DNA from 2 places in the Streptomyces sp. NPDC030222 genome. Region 2 is predicted to be linked to the other one. Evidence: riboswitches for the same ligand, from Rfam matches in the RefSeq annotation. Region 2 holds a riboswitch; the other holds the start of a gene.

Region 1 (8,131 bases), on a different contig from region 2:
TAGTCGGTGCCCTGGACCTGGAGGGTCTCGGAGGTGTCCACGTGACCGCGCGGGCCGAGGGGCAGACCGAAGCGGACGAGCGCCGGGTTGGGCTTGACGCCCGCGGTCCAGACGATCGTGTTGGAGTCGACCTCGAGGCCGTTCTTCAGCACGACGTGGCCGTCGACGCAGGAGTCCATGGAGGTGCTGAGGTACACCTCGATGCCACGTGCCTCGAGGTGCTCCTTGCCCCACTTGCCGAGCTGCGGGCCGACCTCGGGGAGGATCTTGTCCGCGGCGTCGACGAGGACGAAGCGCATGTCCTCGCGGCTGACGCTGGAGTAGTACTTGGCCGCGTCGCGGGCCATGTCCTCCACCTCGCCGATGGTCTCGGCACCGGCGAAGCCACCGCCGACGAAGACGAACGTGAGCGCCTTCCGGCGGACGTTCTCGTCGGTCGTGGAGTCGGCCTTGTCGAGCTGCTCGAGGACGTGGTTGCGCAGGCCGATCGCCTCCTCGACGCCCTTCATGCCGATGCCCTGCTCGGCGAGGCCGGGGATCGGGAAGGTGCGGGAGACGGCGCCGAGCGCGATCACCAGGTAGTCGAAGGGCAGCTCGTAGGCCTCGCCGACGAGCGGCGCGACCGTGGCGACCTTGCGGTCCTGGTCGATGCTGGTGACCCGGCCGGTGAGGACCTCGGCCCCGGGCAGCACGCGTCGCAGCGGGACGACGACGTGCCGGGGCGAGATGCTGCCGGCGGCGGCTTCGGGCAGGAAGGGCTGGTAGGTCATGTACGAACGCGGGTCGACGACCGTGACGGTCGCCTCGCTGTGGCGCATCTTCTTGAGGATGCGCCGAGCTGCGTACAGGCCTACGTACCCACCGCCTACTACGAGGATCCTGGGACGCTCCGTGGTGCTCATGCCATCGAGTATCCACCCCCCTCCGAGGGGTCGCTCGTGAGCCCCTTCACAAGCTCCCACCGACCCTCTGCTACACTCCGCCGCCCACGTGACCGAGGTCATGGCGCCGTCCGGGAACCTCGGTGTAACGGGGGACGCTGTCAACACCGCGTGAGCTGGCCCTTGACCGCGCAGGGCAGGCGGAACGCCGCCTTCGTTCATATGGGCGCAACGCGCCCCACACATGCCGGAGTGGGGGCGCTCGGCCGCAGCAGGGCACGAAAAAGGGCCCAGAAGGCCGTCCGGAGGCACTTTCCACGGCAGTCGGGGCCCAATTCCTTGTGAAGAACTTCACGAACTTTCCCGGCAACGGCTCTCCGGAGGGCCGGATTCAGCCGGATCCGGCCCTCCCGGGGGCTCCGAGGAGCGCGGATCGCCGCTCAGGCGACGGACCAGGCGATGCCGTCGAGGATGTCGTGCTCGCTGACCACGACCTCGCGCGCCCCGGTCCGGTCCATGATCGACAGCAGTACCAGCGCCCCGGCGGCGATGACGTCGACCCGGCCCGGGTGCATGACCGCGATGGCGGCCCGCTCGGCGTGTGAGGAGGCGACCAGCCGCTCGGTGATCTCGGCGACCTGCTCGTAGGAGATGCGGGCGTGGTGGATGCGCGACGAGTCGTACTCCTCCAGGCCCAGCGCGATGGCGGCCACCGTGGTGACCGAGCCCGCGAGGCCGACCAGCGTGCGGGCCTCGCGCAGCGGCACGGTCCGCTCGGCCAGGTCCAGCGCCGCCTCGACGTCGGCGCGGATCGCGGCGATCCGCTCGGGGCCGGCGGGGTCGTCGACCACTCCGTCCCGGACCAGATGGCGCTCGGTCATCCGGACGCAGCCCACGTCCACGGAACGGGCGGCCCGGACGTGCTCCTCGCCGACCACGAACTCGGTGGAGCCGCCGCCGATGTCCACCACCAGGAACGGCTTGTCCAGATCCGTGCGCCCGGACAGCTCCTTCGTGGCACCGGTGAAGGAGAACTCGGCCTCCTGGCCGCCGCTGATCACCTCGGGCTCGACGCCCAGGATGTCCATGACCCCGCGCACGAAGTCATCGCGGTTCTCGGCGTCGCGGGACGCCGAGGTGGCGACGAAGCGGACCCTCTCGGCACCCAGCTCCTTGATCACCGCGGCGTAGTCGCGGCAGGCGGCGAAGGTGCGCTCCAGGGCCTCGGGGGCGAGCCTGCCGGTACGGTCCACGCCCTGGCCGAGCCGCACGATCTCCATGCGCCGGTCCAGCTCCACAAGCTCACCGGTGGCGGGGTCGGCGTCCGCGACGAGGAGGCGGATCGAGTTCGTACCGCAGTCGACGGCGGCGACACGGGTCATGCCGACTCCTCCTTGTCCTCCACGGCCGGAGCGTTGTCCGACTGCCCGCACGGCGTGACGCACGGCCCCTTGGCCCACCACTCCGGCAGCATGGCGATCGCCTCGTCGCCCAGCGGGTTCACCCCGGGGCCCGCGGCCAGCGAGTGGCCCACCAGCACGTGCAGGCACTTCACACGGTCGGGCATGCCGCCCGCGCTGGGGAAGCCCTCCAGCACCTCGATCGCGTCGCGGCGCCGGATGTAGTCCTCGTGCGCGGCGCGGTAGGCGGCGGCCAGCTCGGGGTCGGTCGCGAGGCGCTCGGTCATCTCCTTCATGACGCCGTTCGCCTCCAGCGTGCCGATCGCCGAGGCGGCCCGCGGGCAGGTCAGGTAGTAGAGGGTGGGGAACGGCGTGCCGTCCTCCAGGCGGGGGGCCGTCTCGACCACGTCCGGCTGCCCGCAGGGGCAGCGGTGCGCGATGGCGCGCAGACCGCGCGGCGGGCGGCCCAGCTGCTCCTTGAACGCGGCGATGTCCGCGTCGGTGGGCGGGGTGTGCGGGGTCGGCGGGGGTGCGGCTTCCATGCGTGCCTTCGTCTAGTTCCTGCTGCCGGCCGTTCTCGTCACCGGCGGCTCTCGGTGCCGGCGGTCACGGGGTGCCGGCGGTTGTCGGTGGCGGCGGCTCCTGCCGCCGGCCGTCACGGCGTCACTGCCGCTCGGGACGGTCGGCGGAGTCGACGCCGTCCCAGAAATTGTCGTACCAGGGGCGGTCGGTCGCCGCCTCGTCGGGACGCCTCTGCCTGGCCGCGTCCGGGTCGACCACGGTGAAGGACGTCTCCCCCGGCCGTACGTAGTGCAGGTGCTCGCGGGCCAGCCGCTCGATGTAGGCGGAGTCCTGGAGCCGCGCCTTCTCGTCGCGCAGCTCCTCGACGCGCTGCCCGGCCCGGTCGGCCTCGCGCTGCTGCTCGGCGATCTCGCCCCGTTGCGACACGTACTGCCGCATCGGGTAGGCGAGCGCGACGATCAGGGTGCACACCACCAGGGCGAGCAGGGCGGCGCGGCCGGTGAGCCGGGAGCGGCGGGCCTGGCGACGGGTCTGCGAGCGGTAGACCCGGGCGGCGGTCTGCTCGCCGAGCAGCCGCAGCCTGGTCGCGGTGGAGAACCGGTCCCGGTCCTTCCCGGCCATGTCCGCCTCCCCTGTCGCCACACACGTACGTCCCCGCACACGGTACGGGACCGAGTGCGGGGACGTACGGATCTGCCTGTCGTCAGCCCTTGAACCGGGGGAACGCGGAGCGGCCCGCGTACACCGCGGCGTCGTCGAGGATCTCCTCGATGCGCAGCAGCTGGTTGTACTTGGCGACGCGGTCCGAACGGGCCGGGGCACCGGTCTTGATCTGGCCGCAGTTGGTGGCGACGGCCAGGTCGGCGATGGTGGTGTCCTCGGTCTCGCCGGAGCGGTGGGACATCATGCACTTGAAGCCGTTGCGCTGGGCGAGCTCGACGGCGTCGAGGGTCTCGGTCAGCGAGCCGATCTGGTTGACCTTGACCAGCAGGGCGTTGGCGGTGTCGTTCTCGATGCCGCGGGCGAGGCGTTCGGGGTTGGTGACGAACAGGTCGTCGCCGACGAGCTGGACCTTGTCACCGAGCCTGTCGGTGATGGTCTTCCAGCCGTCCCAGTCCTCCTCGTTCAGCGGGTCCTCGATGGAGACCAGCGGGTACGCGTCGACGAGCTCGGCGTAGTAGTCGGTCATCTCCGCGGCGGTACGGGTCTGGCCCTCGAACTCGTAGACGCCGTCCTTGTGGAACTCGGTGGCGGCGACGTCGAGCGCCAGCGCGATGTCCTGGCCCGGCTGGTAACCGGCCTTCTTGATGGCCTCCACGATCAGGTCGAGGGCGGCGCGGTTGGACTCCAGGTTCGGGGCGAAGCCGCCCTCGTCGCCGAGGCCGGTGGACAGGCCGCGCTCCTTGAGCACGCCCTTGAGCGCGTGGTAGGTCTCCGTGCCCCAGCGCAGGGCCTCGGAGAACGACTCGGCGCCGATCGGGGCGATCATGAACTCCTGGATGTCGACGTTGGAGTCCGCGTGGGCTCCGCCGTTGAGGATGTTCATCATCGGCACGGGCAGGACGTGCGCGTTGGGTCCGCCGAGGTAGCGGAAGAGCGGCAGGTCGGAGGCCTCGGACGCGGCGTGCGCGACGGCGAGGGAGACACCGAGGATGGCGTTGGCGCCGAGCGAGGACTTGTCCGGGGTGGCGTCCAGGTCGAACATCGCCTGGTCGATCAGACGCTGCTCGGTGGCGTCGTAGCCGACCAGCTCGGGGCCGATCTGCTCGATGACGGCGAGGACGGCCTTCTCGACACCCTTGCCGCCGTAGCGGTTCGTGTCACCGTCGCGGAGCTCGAGGGCCTCGAACGCACCGGTGGAGGCACCGGACGGCACGGCAGCACGGCCGGTGCTGCCGTCGTCGAGGCCGACCTCGACCTCGACGGTGGGGTTGCCTCGGGAGTCGAGGATTTCCCGGGCTACGACGACGTCGATGGACGGCACGAGCATCTCCTTCTGGGATGTGACGCTTGAAACGCATGGTCTCTTTGGCCTTGCGGCAAGAGACTAACCGGCCCGGGGGCGGAGCCCCGCCGGTGCCCGCCCCGTGGGACGAAAAGAATCACGAAAGCCTGCGATCCGGCCTTACGACACCGAAACGGGAAGAAGCCCCGACCCGGCGCGCACGGGGGGAAAAGCGCACCGGGCCGGGGCGGTCGGCGGATGCATCGCCTCAGAAGAGGTGATGCACGCTCAGGCGAGACGGAGCTTCTGTCCCGGGAGGATCAGGTCGGCGCTCTTGAGGACGTCCTTGTTCAGCTCGAAGAGCTTCTTCCAGCCGCCCTTGACCTTCTGCTGGGTCGCGATGCCGCCGAGGGTGTCACCGGCCTTGACGGTGTAGACGGCCTTCTTGACGGCCGGTCGGGCCTCGCTCCGGGAGGCCCGCTCCGCCGCGACGGCGGCCTTCGGCGCGGCGGGCTTCGACACGGCGGGCTTGGGGGCAGCGGTCACGGCGCCGGTGTAGGGGGCATTGGAGAGACCGACACCGCAGACGGGCCAGGCGCCCTTGCCCTGTCCGGCGAGGACCTTCTCGGCGATCAGGATCTGCTGCTGCTTGGTCGCCTTGTCGGCGGTCGGCGCGTAGGCGGTGCCGCCGTACGCCGCCCAGGTGGAGGCCGAGAACTGCAGGCCGCCGTAGTAGCCGTTGCCGGTGTTGATGGACCAGTTGCCGGTGGACTCGCACTGGGCGACCTTCTCCCACTCGGCGGCGGTCGCGGCGGACGCGGACCCGGACGCCATGAGCGGCACGGCGACGGCGGCGCCGGCGACACCGGCGTACGCGACGAGACGGGTGGCCTTGGACGGACGACGGTGCTTGCCCTTGCTGGAAAACAGCATGGTTCGACTCCTCACCGACGCCTGCGAGGTGAGCTGTCGGGTTCGGGCCGGATGAGTGCCCGGCCGCGCGCTGGGCGCGCGGCTCCACCCCTAGCCGGCCAAGGCCGTCCGACACGGCGTCACAGAGGACGCGTGTCAACGGCCAGGCCCGGCACTTACCTTGGGTCCCCCGCTCCTGCCTTCGGCGCTTGCGCGACGCATGGTCCCGGCGTCCGCCGGCAGGACTCGGCGTGCGGTCGTCGGGGCTCGCGGTGGCGAGCGGTTACGACCGTAAACACACATCTCGGCGCGGTACAAAGCCGATCAGGGTCAAAGAGACTCATGTCTCACTTACACAGAAACGGACAATCCGCCGCGAACTACTTGTGATTGATGAGCAAGTTGTCCGACTTGCCCGCCTCGGCCGACTCTGTGGCCTCGGTCTCGCCCTCCGTTGCAGACGTTCCGAGTGCAAGGCTCTGGCCAGGGCGAATGAGATTCGGGTTGGCGCCGATCGTCTCGCGGTTCGCCTCGTAGAGGGCCGCCCAGCCGCCGTCAAGCTGCTGCTCGTCGACGATGACCGACAGGTTGTCACCGGGCCTGACGGTGTAGGCATCGGCACCGACGGCCGCGTCACGCGCCGATCCGTCACCTCGTGAGGCATGACGGCCACTCTGGTGGATATTGTCCGTATTGCCAGCATCTGCCCCGGCTTCAGCAGCCGGGACTCCGCGATGCTTGCCGGTACCGGCCTGGACCTCGGGGGCCGTGGACTCCGTGGCACCCGGGGCCCCGGTTTCGACCTCCTCCGCGGCACCCTTCGCGGCTCCCTCGGCGCCGCGTGCGGGCGCACCGGTCGTACCGGCCTCCGGAGCGACGGCGACGGCCCCCTCGGCCGCGTCCGCTGCCGCACCCTCGACGGACTCGCCACCCTCGCCCTGTTCGCCGGACTTGTCCGACCCATTCGATCCATCCGACTCGTTCGCCTTGTCGGACTCCACCGGATTCGTGGGCTTCACCGGCTGCACGGGGGTTCCCGGGTCCACGTCCGCATGGGCGCCGCCCTCGGCCAGTCCGGCGCTCACCGCGCAGGACTGCCAGGCGTCGGGGCCGCTGCCGGCGAGGACCTTCTCCGCGACGGCGATCTGCTGGGCGCGGCTGGCGAGGTCCGGGCGCGACGCGTAGGCGGAGCCGCCGTAGGCGTCCCACTGCTCCTGCGTGAGCTGGAGACCGCCGTACTCGCCGTTGCCGAAGTCGGCACTCCACATCCGGCCGCTCTCGCAGTCGGCGACCCTGTTCCAGGTCTCCGCGTCGGCGGCGTTGGCGTTGGCCGCCGCGAGCAGCGGAAGGGCCAGTGCGGAGCCGGTCACCCCCGCGGCGACGACAAGGGCGGGAGCCTGACGGGGTCGGCGGTGTCTACCGTTCCCGGAGCGCATGCGGTGGGCCTTTCGCGTGACTACTGGGATGGACGGTGAACCTAGCCGCATTCGAACGTCAGTCACAAGTCGATGCAGCGCAGATCACGTGAAAGTCACGAATTTGATGGTGCGTCAGTTTCGATGAGGGGTGAACTCTACGGGCAATGTGCGCAATCCCCGCATGATGAGTCCCCCACGCCATCGCAAATCGGCTGGATCGACCGCAAGCCGCAGATCGGGCAAGCGGGTCAGGAGCGTCGCAAGTGCCGTCTGGCCCTCCAGTCTTGCCAGCGGCGCTCCGAGGCAGTAGTGGATGCCGTGCCCGTAGCCGAGGTGCTGGTTGTCGCGCCGGGCCAGGTCCAGCGTGTCCGGGTCGTCGAAGCGCTCCGGATCACGGTCGGCGGCGGCGAGAACGACCAGCACGGGATCGCCGGCCTCGATGCGCTCCCCCCCGAGGGAAAGCGCTTGCGTGGCGAACCGCCACGTCGCGAGCTCCACCGGCCCGTCGTAGCGCAGCAGTTCCTCGACGCCCGTTGCCAGCAGGCCGGTCTCCCCGGCGGCCAGCGACGTCTGCAACCGCTCCCGCTGGACGGGGTTCCGCAGCAGTGCGTAGGTGCCGTTGCCGATGAGGTTGACGGTCGTCTCGAAGCCGGCGAAGAGCAGGATGAACGCCATCGCGGCGGCTTCGTTCTCGGTCAGGTGCTCGCCGTGGTCACTGGCCCGGATCAGACCGGAGATCAGGTCCTCGCCCGGGTCCTCCCGCTTGCGGTGGATGAGCTCGGCCAGATAGCCCCGCATCCTCTTCACCGAACGGGCGACCCCGCCGCGCGGACCTCCCCCGTGCCGGATCATCATTCCCGCCCAGTCACGGAAGTCGTCCTGGTCTTCCGAGGGGACCCCGAGCATGTCGCAAATGGCGTAAATGGGGAGCGGGAAGGCGAATTCGTGGATGAGGTCGGCCTCCCCTTTTGTTGCAAAGCCGTCGATGAGACGGTCCGTCAGCTCCTGCACGCGCGGCGCGAACTCCGCGACGCGGCGCGGGGTGAACGCCTT
Region 2 (8,131 bases):
ACCAGGGCGTCGTAGATCGAGGCGTCGCCGTGCGGGTGCAGTTTGCCCATCACGTCACCGACGACCCGCGCGCACTTCACGTAGCCGCGGTCGGGGCGCAGCCCCATCTCGTTCATCTGGTAGACGATCCGGCGGTGTACCGGCTTCATGCCGTCGCGGGCGTCCGGCAGGGCCCGCGAGTAGATCACCGAGTAGGCGTACTCGAGGAAGGAGCCCTGCATCTCGTCGACGACGTCGATGTCGAGGATCCGCTCCTCGAACGCGTCGTCCGGCTGCGGGGTCTTCGTGCTGCGGCGGGCCATCGCTGCTGCGGCTCCTTCACGGTCTTGGCAACGCAACGTGCTGGATCTGACGCCGACCATTGTGGACCGCCCCACCGACAACGCCGACCTCGACCCTCCCCGAGGCGTTCACGAAGGGATGGACCCCGCACGGGAACTTCGCGAGGTGTCGCCGCGCTTGCATACAGTGGCAGGGACTCTCGTCATCGCGATCGAAGGGACGTACATGCCCATGGGTCACACGGCCACAGACCAGGCCGGTACCGGCGGCCTGACAGCGACCGAGCACCGGCTGGCCAACGGTCTGCGCGTGGTGCTCTCCGAGGACCACCTGACCCCGGTCTCCGCGGTGTGCCTCTGGTACGACGTCGGCTCGCGCCACGAGGTGGCGGGCCGCACCGGTCTCGCCCACCTCTTCGAGCACCTGATGTTCCAGGGTTCGGGGCAGGTCAAGGGCAACGGCCACTTCGAGCTGGTGCAGGGCGCCGGCGGCTCGCTCAACGGCACCACCAGCTTCGAGCGCACCAACTACTTCGAGACGATGCCCGCCCATCAGCTGGAACTGGCGCTCTGGCTGGAGGCCGACCGGATGGGCTCGCTGCTCGCCGCGCTCGACGACGAGTCCATGGAGAACCAGCGGGACGTCGTCAAGAACGAACGCCGCCAGCGCTACGACAACGTGCCGTACGGCACGGCCTTCGAGAAGCTGACCGCCCTCTCCTACCCCGAGGGCCATCCGTACCACCACACCCCGATCGGCTCCATGGCCGACCTGGACGCGGCGACCCTCGAGGACGCCCGCAACTTCTTCCGCACCTACTACGCGCCGAACAACGCGGTGCTGTCGGTCGTCGGGGACATCGACCCGGAGCAGACGCTCGCCTGGGTCGAGAAGTACTTCGGCTCCATCCCGTCCCACGACGGCAAGCAGCCGCCGCGCGACGGCTCGCTCCCGGACGTCATCGGCCGCGAGCTGCGCGAGGTCGTCGAGGAGGAGGTCCCGGCCCGCGCCCTGATGGCCGCCTACCGGCTGCCGCACGACGGCACCCGCGCGTGCGACGCCGCGGACCTCGCGCTCACCGTCCTGGGCGGCGGCGAGTCCTCCCGGCTCCACAACCGTCTGGTCCGCCACGACCGCACGGCCGTCGCGGCCGGCTTCGGCCTCCTCCGGCTCGCCGGCGCGCCCTCCCTCGGCTGGCTGGACGTGAAGACGTCCACCGGGGTCGAGGTGCCGGACATCGAGCGTGCCGTCGACGACGAACTCGCCCGGTTCGCCGCCGAGGGTCCCACGCCCGAGGAGATGGAGCGCGCGCAGGCCCAGCTGGAGCGGGAATGGCTGGACCGGCTCGGCACGGTCGCCGGCCGCGCCGACGAACTCTGCCGCTATGCCGTCCTGTTCGGCGACCCGCAGCTCGCCCTCACCGCCGTGCAGCGCGTCCTGGACATCACCGCCGAGGAGGTCCAGCAGGTCGCCCGGGAGCGGCTGCGCCCCGACAACCGGGCCGTGCTGGCGTACGAGCCGATCGCCACCGAGGACGAGAACGACGACGCAGAGGGGGCGGACCAGTGAGCGACGCTGCCGTGACCATGGAATTCCACCCGCAGCCGCAGGCCGGCACCGCCAAGCCGTGGGCCTTCCCCGCCCCCGACCGCAGTGTCATGCCCAACGGTCTCACCGTGCTGCGCTGCCACCGCCCCGGCCAGCAGGTCGTGGCCGTCGAGATCCTCCTCGACGCCCCGCTGGACACCGAGCCCGAGGGCCTCGACGGCGTCGCCACCATCATGGCGCGCGCCTTCTCCGAGGGCACCGAGAAGCGGTCGGCCGAGGACTTCGCCGCCGAGCTGGAGCGCTGCGGCGCCACCCTCGACGCACACGCCGACCACCCGGGCGTGCGCATCGCCCTGGAGGTGCCGGTCTCCCGGCTGTCCAAGGCGCTGGGCCTGATCGCCGAGGCGCTGCGCGAACCGGCCTTCGCCGACAGCGAGGTGGAGCGGCTGGTCCGCAACCGCCTCGACGAGATCCCGCACGAGACGGCCAACCCGGCCCGCCGTGCCGCCAAGGAACTCTCCAAGGAGCTCTTCCCGGAGAACTCCCGGATGTCCCGCCCGCGGCAGGGCAGCGAGGAGACGGTGGAGCGCATCGACGCCGCCATCGTCCGCGCCTTCTACAGCGACCACGTCCGCCCGGCCACGACCACGGTCGTGGTCGTGGGTGATCTGACCGGTACGGACCTGGACGCGATCCTCGCCGACAGCCTCGGTGCCTGGACCGGTGACAAGGCCGAGCCACGGCCCGTGCCGCCCGTCGTCGCCGACGACACCGGCCGCGTGATCATCGTGGACCGCCCGGGCGCCGTGCAGACCCAGCTGCTGATCGGCCGTGTCGGCACGGACCGGCACGACCGGCTCTGGCCGGCCCAGGTGCTCGGTACGTACTGCCTCGGCGGCACCCTCACCTCCCGCCTGGACCGGGTGCTGCGCGAGGAGAAGGGCTACACGTACGGCGTGCGGGCCTTCAGCCAGGTGCTGCGCTCCGCGCCGCCGGCGTCCGTCACGGGGCCGGCGGGCGCCGCCATGCTCGCGATCAGCGGCTCGGTGGACACCCCGCACACCGGCCCCGCGCTCCAGGACCTGTGGACGGTGCTGCGGACCCTCGCCGCCGAGGGCCTGACGGACGCCGAGCGCGATGTCGCCGTGCAGAACCTCGTCGGGGTCGCCCCGCTCAAGTACGAGACGGCGGCAGCCGTCGCCGGCACGCTCGCCGACCAGGTGGAGCAGTACCTCCCGGACGACTACCAGGCGCAGTTGTACGCCCGCCTCGCCGAGACCGGCACGGTCGAGGCGACCGCCGCCGTCGTCAGCGCCTTCCCGGTGGACCGTCTGGTGACGGTCCTGGTGGGCGACGCGGCGCAGATCGAGGAGCCCGTCAAGGCTCTCGGCATCGGTGAAGTCTCCGTCGTCAGCGGCTGATTGACGGTCCGTCGGCTCCCGCCGGCCGACCGGACTGCCCGCTGTGCCGGCGACCGGGCCCCGGTGGACGACGTCCACCGGGGCCCGTCGTTTGTCCGTTTTGTTGCGGAGGCCGCCTGTCTGCCCTGTGGCGTGCGCTACAAAAGACCGTGTCTGTTTGGTGATTAAAAGGTGACCCGTCTAGCGTCGGTGGAGCTGTTCGTCCAATGCACCTCGTCGCAGCCGCGGCACCGGACAGCCATCGCCGAATCCCCGTACGGCGCGAGCCAGGGGAGCCGGGGACCCAACTGCGCGTCCCCTGGGGTGAATCGGGTGCCTTCGCCCGCGGAGGCAGCCGTAGGAGACCTTCCTTCTCCGAACCCGTCAGCTAACCCGGCAGGCGACAGGGAAGGAAAGGACCAGCTCTCTTCATGGCGTTCACCCGTGCCACCGGGAAGCACCGTCGCCCGAGCCGTATGACCCGCAAGGGTGCGAACATCGCAGGCATTGCCGGAATCGCGACCACCGGCGTCGTCGGCACCCTTGCCTCCCCGGCGCTGGCCGTCGACGGTCCGGCTCCGGTCACCGTCGAGGACACGGGGCTGTCCCAGGCGCTCGTCATCGACGACTCGCTGGCCACCGAGATCGACGCCCAGGCCGACGCGCAGGAGCAGGCCGCCGTCCAGGACCACGCCGCGGTCCTCGCCAAGGCGGAGGCCAAGCGCAAGGCGGAAGCCCAGGCGAAGGCCGAGGCCCGGGCCAAGGCGGAGCGCGCGGCCGCCGAGGCCAAGGAGCAGCGGGACGTCGGGACGCGCGCCGCCCGCGCGGCGGAGCGCACCAGCCTCTCCGGAAACTTCTCGGGGTACGTCTCGCCGGTCGCCGGTTCGTACGTCAGCACCCAGTACAAGGCCGGCGGTGCGGCCTGGTCCTCCGGCAGCCACACCGGTGTCGACTTCCACGCCGCGTCCGGCACCTCGGTCCGCGCGGTCGGCGCCGCCACCGTCGTCGAGGCCGGCTGGGGCGGCGCGTACGGCAACAACGTCGTCCTGAGGATGGCGGACGGCACCTACACCCAGTACGGCCACCTGTCGTCGATCTCCGTCTCGGTCGGCCAGCAGGTCGCCGCCGGCCAGCAGATCGGTCTGTCCGGCTCCACGGGCAACTCGAGCGGCCCGCACCTGCACTTCGAGGCGCGCACCAGCGCGGAGTACGGCTCCGACATCGACCCGGTCGCCTACCTGCGCAGCCACGGCGTCGCCCTCTGACGCACGGCCTCCGCCTCGCCCCACCGGTCCAGGGGCACGCATGGCCGAAGACCCCGGCGCTCCGTCCGCCGGGGTCTTCGTCGTGTGCCCCCCGCGGTCGCGTCCCGTGGGTAGGGCGTCGTGTGGATAGGGCGTCCTGCGTGTCGGGCGAGCCGCGGGCCGGGCGTCCTGCGGGTCAGGGTGTCCCCGTGGGGGATTCGCCCGCGGGGCCGCAGCCGGACGGACGTCCCGGGTCCCCGGCATCGCGATGGCCAAAACATTTCCAGAAATCATCGAGTCCTTCGGAAATTCCCGCACCCTGCAATAGAGTCGAGGAAACGGTGGTCTGCGACCGCGTTTCGCGGGGATTAAACGGAGGTTCGGGCATGCGCATTCCGGCGCATTCGGTATGCACGGCCATCCGGGACGACATCGTCGCCGGGGTCTTCGAGCGCGGCAGCCGGCTGACCGAGGAACTGCTCGCACGCCGCTACGGCGTCTCACGGGTCCCGGTGCGGGAGGCCCTGCGCACGCTGGAGTCGGAGGGTTTCGTCACCACCCGCCGGCACGCGGGGGCGTGCGTCGCCGAGCCGACCGAGCGGGAGGCCGCCGACCTACTGGAGGTCCGCATGCTGCTGGAGCCGCTGGGTGCCGCGCGGGCCGCGCAGCGGCGCACCGAGGCCCACCTCAAGGTCCTGCGCGGTCTGGTCAGGCTCGGCCAGGAGCGGGCCCGCAGCGGTCAGAGCGAGGATCTGCGGTCCCTCGGCGGCTGGTTCCACGAGACGCTGACCCAGGCCTCGGGCAGTCCCGGGCTGATCGCGCTGCTCACCCAGCTCCGCCACAAGATCGCGTGGATGTACTCCGTCGACCAGTCGGACCGGCCCGTGGACGCCTGGGCCGAGCATGGCGCCATCGTGGACGCGGTCGCCCGGGGCGACGCGGAGCGGGCCCGCTCGCTGACCGCCCGGCACACGGAGCGGGTCGCCGCGGCGCACCGGCTCCGCCGCGCGGACCGCGTGAGGACTTCGCAACATCCCGTAAACACCGCGGGCCTCTGTCATTAACAAAAGCACCGTATACAAAGACGGGGCAATCGGAGTGCATTCGGGTGCGGTGGATTCTTCCGCCATTCCCGGGATGTGCCGGACAGCGATGAGCCGTGGTTCCCGAATTTCGGGGCCACGGCTCTCGCGGTATTTCCTGGGTCATTCCCGGACCGTTCCCGGACGGCACCGGCCTCGGCCGGCGGAAACGGTCCGTCGACGGCAGCGGTCCGTCGACGGCGAAACGGCGCACCGGCGGAAGTGTCCGCCGTCGGAGCCGTCAGACCGTCTCGGGAAGCTCTTCCAGTCCTTCGGCGACAAGCCTCGCCAGGCGGTCGAGGGCGGCGTCCGCGCCGTCCGCTTCGGACGCGAGCACGATTTCCTCGCCGCCCTGCGCGCCGAGGCCGAGCACGGCGAGCATCGACGCGGCGTTGACCGGGGTGCCGTCGGCCTTGGCGATCGTCACGGGGACGCCGGAGGCCGTGGCGGCACGGACGAAGATGGAGGCGGGGCGGGCGTGCAGGCCCTCGGCCCAACCGACATTGACGCGGCGCTCAGCCATGGTGTTGCCCTTCAGCTGTGAACGGGTTGTCTAGACCACTATCTCATGGGCGGTGCCGTGCTCCGGCCGGCCCCGCCGTCCTTCCGCACCGGTCGGACCCCGTGCCCGAAGCGACACCGCGCGAGCCGGGTCCACCCACCCGTAGGTCTGCCCGGCCCTCCGCCCGTACGCTGGCTCCATGCAGACCCCGTCGGACCCCGCTTACCCGGCCCACTGGGAGGCCGACGTGGTGCTGCGCGACGGCGGCACCGCGCGCATCAGGCCCATCACCACCCATGACGCGGATCGCCTGGTCAGCTTCTACGAGCAGGTCTCCGACCAGTCGAAGTACTACCGCTTCTTCGCCCCGTATCCCCGCCTCTCCGCACGCGACGTGCACCGGTTCACCCACCACGACTACGTGGACCGGGTCGGCCTCGCGGCCACCGTGGGCGGCGAGTTCATCGCGACCGTCCGCTTCGACCGGATCGACGCCGAGGGGCTGCCCGCCTCGGCCCCCGCCGACGAGGCCGAGGTGGCCTTCCTCGTCCAGGACGCACACCAGGGCCGTGGCGTCGCCTCCGCGCTGCTCGAGCACATCGCGGCCGTCGCCCGGGAACGCGGCATCCGCCGCTTCGCCGCCGAGGTCCTGCCCGCCAACACCAAGATGATCAAGGTGTTCACGGATGCCGGGTACCAGCAGAAGCGCAGCTTCGCCGACGGTGTCGTCCGCCTCGAACTCGACCTCGAACCCACCGACCGCGCCCTCGCCGTGCAGCGTGCCCGCGAACAGCGCGCCGAGGCACGCTCCGTGCAGCGCATCCTCGCCCCCGGGTCCGTCGCCGTCATCGGTACCGGCCGCGCCCCCGGCGGAGTCGGCCGCAGCGTGCTGCGCAACATCCTCGCCAACGGGTTCACCGGACGTACCTACGCGGTGAACCGGGCCTTCCCCGAAGGCACGCACACCGTCGAGGGCGTCCCCGCCCACCGCTCCCTCGCCGGCATCGGCGAACCCGTCGACCTCGCCGTCCTCGCCGTACCCGCCGAACGCGTCCCCGAGGCCGTCGCCGAATGCGGTGAACACGGCGTCCAGGGCCTCCTCGTGCTCTCCGCCGGATACGCGGAGAGCGGCCCCCTGGGCAGGGCACGGCAGCGGGAACTCGTGCGCCAGGCACGCTCGTACGGAATCCGGCTCATCGGCCCCAATGCGTTCGGCGTCATCAACACCGCGGACACCGTACGGCTCAATGCCTCCCTCGCCCCGGAGTCGCCCGTTCCCGGCCGCATCGGTCTCTTCACCCAGTCCGGCGCCATCGGCATAGCCCTCCTGTCCGGACTGCACCGGCGCGGCGCCGGACTGTCCTCGTTCATCTCGGCCGGCAACCGCGCGGACGTCTCGGGCAACGACTTCCTCCAGTACGGGTACGAGGACCCCGACACGGACGTCGTCCTGCTCTACCTGGAATCCATCGGCAACCCGCGGAAGTTCACCCGCATCGCCCGGCGCACCGCCACGATCAAGCCCGTCGTGGTCGTCAAGGGCGCACGGCACAGCGGCAGCACGCCCCCGGGACACGCCGTGCCCGTCACCCGGATCCCCGAGAGCACGGTCGCCGCGCTGTTCCGGCAGGCCGGAGTCATCCGCGTCGACACGGTCACCGAACTCGTCGACGCCGGGCTGCTCCTGGCCGGGCAGCCGCTGCCCAGCGGCCCCCGCGTCGCCATCCTCGGGAACTCCGAGTCCCTGGGGCTGATCAGCTACGACGCCTGCCTCGCCGAAGGACTGCGCCCCCTCCCGCCGCGCGACCTCACCACGGCCGCCACCCCTGACGACTTCCGCCGCGCCCTCGCCGAGGCGCTCGCCGACGACGGCTGCGACGCGGTCATCGTCACCGCCATCCCGTGGGTCGGTGAGGACGGTGTCACCGAATCCGGGGAGGGTGAAGTCCTGGCCGCCGCCCTGCGGGAGGCGACGGCGACCGCCCCGGCGAAGCCGGTCGCCGTCGTGCACGTCGAACTCGGCGGACTGGCGGAGGCACTTGCCGCGGCGACGGGCACGGCGTCGCCGCGCAC

Evidence for each region. A riboswitch is a leader RNA that binds a small molecule or an ion and turns the genes downstream of it on or off. The one in region 2 is predicted to bind cyclic di-AMP.
Region 1: it holds a riboswitch for cyclic di-AMP, as region 2 does, so the genes downstream of both, ACZ4Z5_RS15835 (transglycosylase family protein) here and ACZ4Z5_RS09290 (M23 family metallopeptidase) in region 2, are expected to answer to the same signal.

What each region holds. Positions count from the first base shown of each region.
Region 1 covers NZ_JBVICA010000009.1:149,143-157,273, reverse strand. Annotated here, with positions in the region: gene ACZ4Z5_RS15860 (NAD(P)/FAD-dependent oxidoreductase) at 1-902, opposite strand, end outside; gene ACZ4Z5_RS15855 (Ppx/GppA phosphatase family protein) at 1,322-2,263, opposite strand; gene ACZ4Z5_RS15850 (DUF501 domain-containing protein) at 2,260-2,823, opposite strand; gene ACZ4Z5_RS15845 (FtsB family cell division protein) at 2,945-3,424, opposite strand; gene eno (phosphopyruvate hydratase) at 3,507-4,793, opposite strand; gene ACZ4Z5_RS15835 (transglycosylase family protein) at 5,037-5,681, opposite strand; cyclic di-AMP (ydaO/yuaA leader) riboswitch at 5,685-5,878, opposite strand; gene ACZ4Z5_RS15830 (transglycosylase family protein) at 6,041-7,030, opposite strand; gene ACZ4Z5_RS15825 (cytochrome P450 family protein) at 7,211-8,131, opposite strand, start outside.
Region 2 covers NZ_JBVICA010000005.1:103,519-111,649, forward strand. Annotated here, with positions in the region: gene ACZ4Z5_RS09275 (DNA gyrase/topoisomerase IV subunit A) at 1-302, opposite strand, end outside; gene ACZ4Z5_RS09280 (M16 family metallopeptidase) at 508-1,851, shown strand; gene ACZ4Z5_RS09285 (M16 family metallopeptidase) at 1,869-3,251, shown strand; cyclic di-AMP (ydaO/yuaA leader) riboswitch at 3,484-3,648, shown strand; gene ACZ4Z5_RS09290 (M23 family metallopeptidase) at 3,662-4,495, shown strand; gene ACZ4Z5_RS09295 (GntR family transcriptional regulator) at 4,861-5,538, shown strand; gene ACZ4Z5_RS09300 (HPr family phosphocarrier protein) at 5,798-6,079, opposite strand; gene ACZ4Z5_RS09305 (GNAT family N-acetyltransferase) at 6,258-8,131, shown strand, end outside.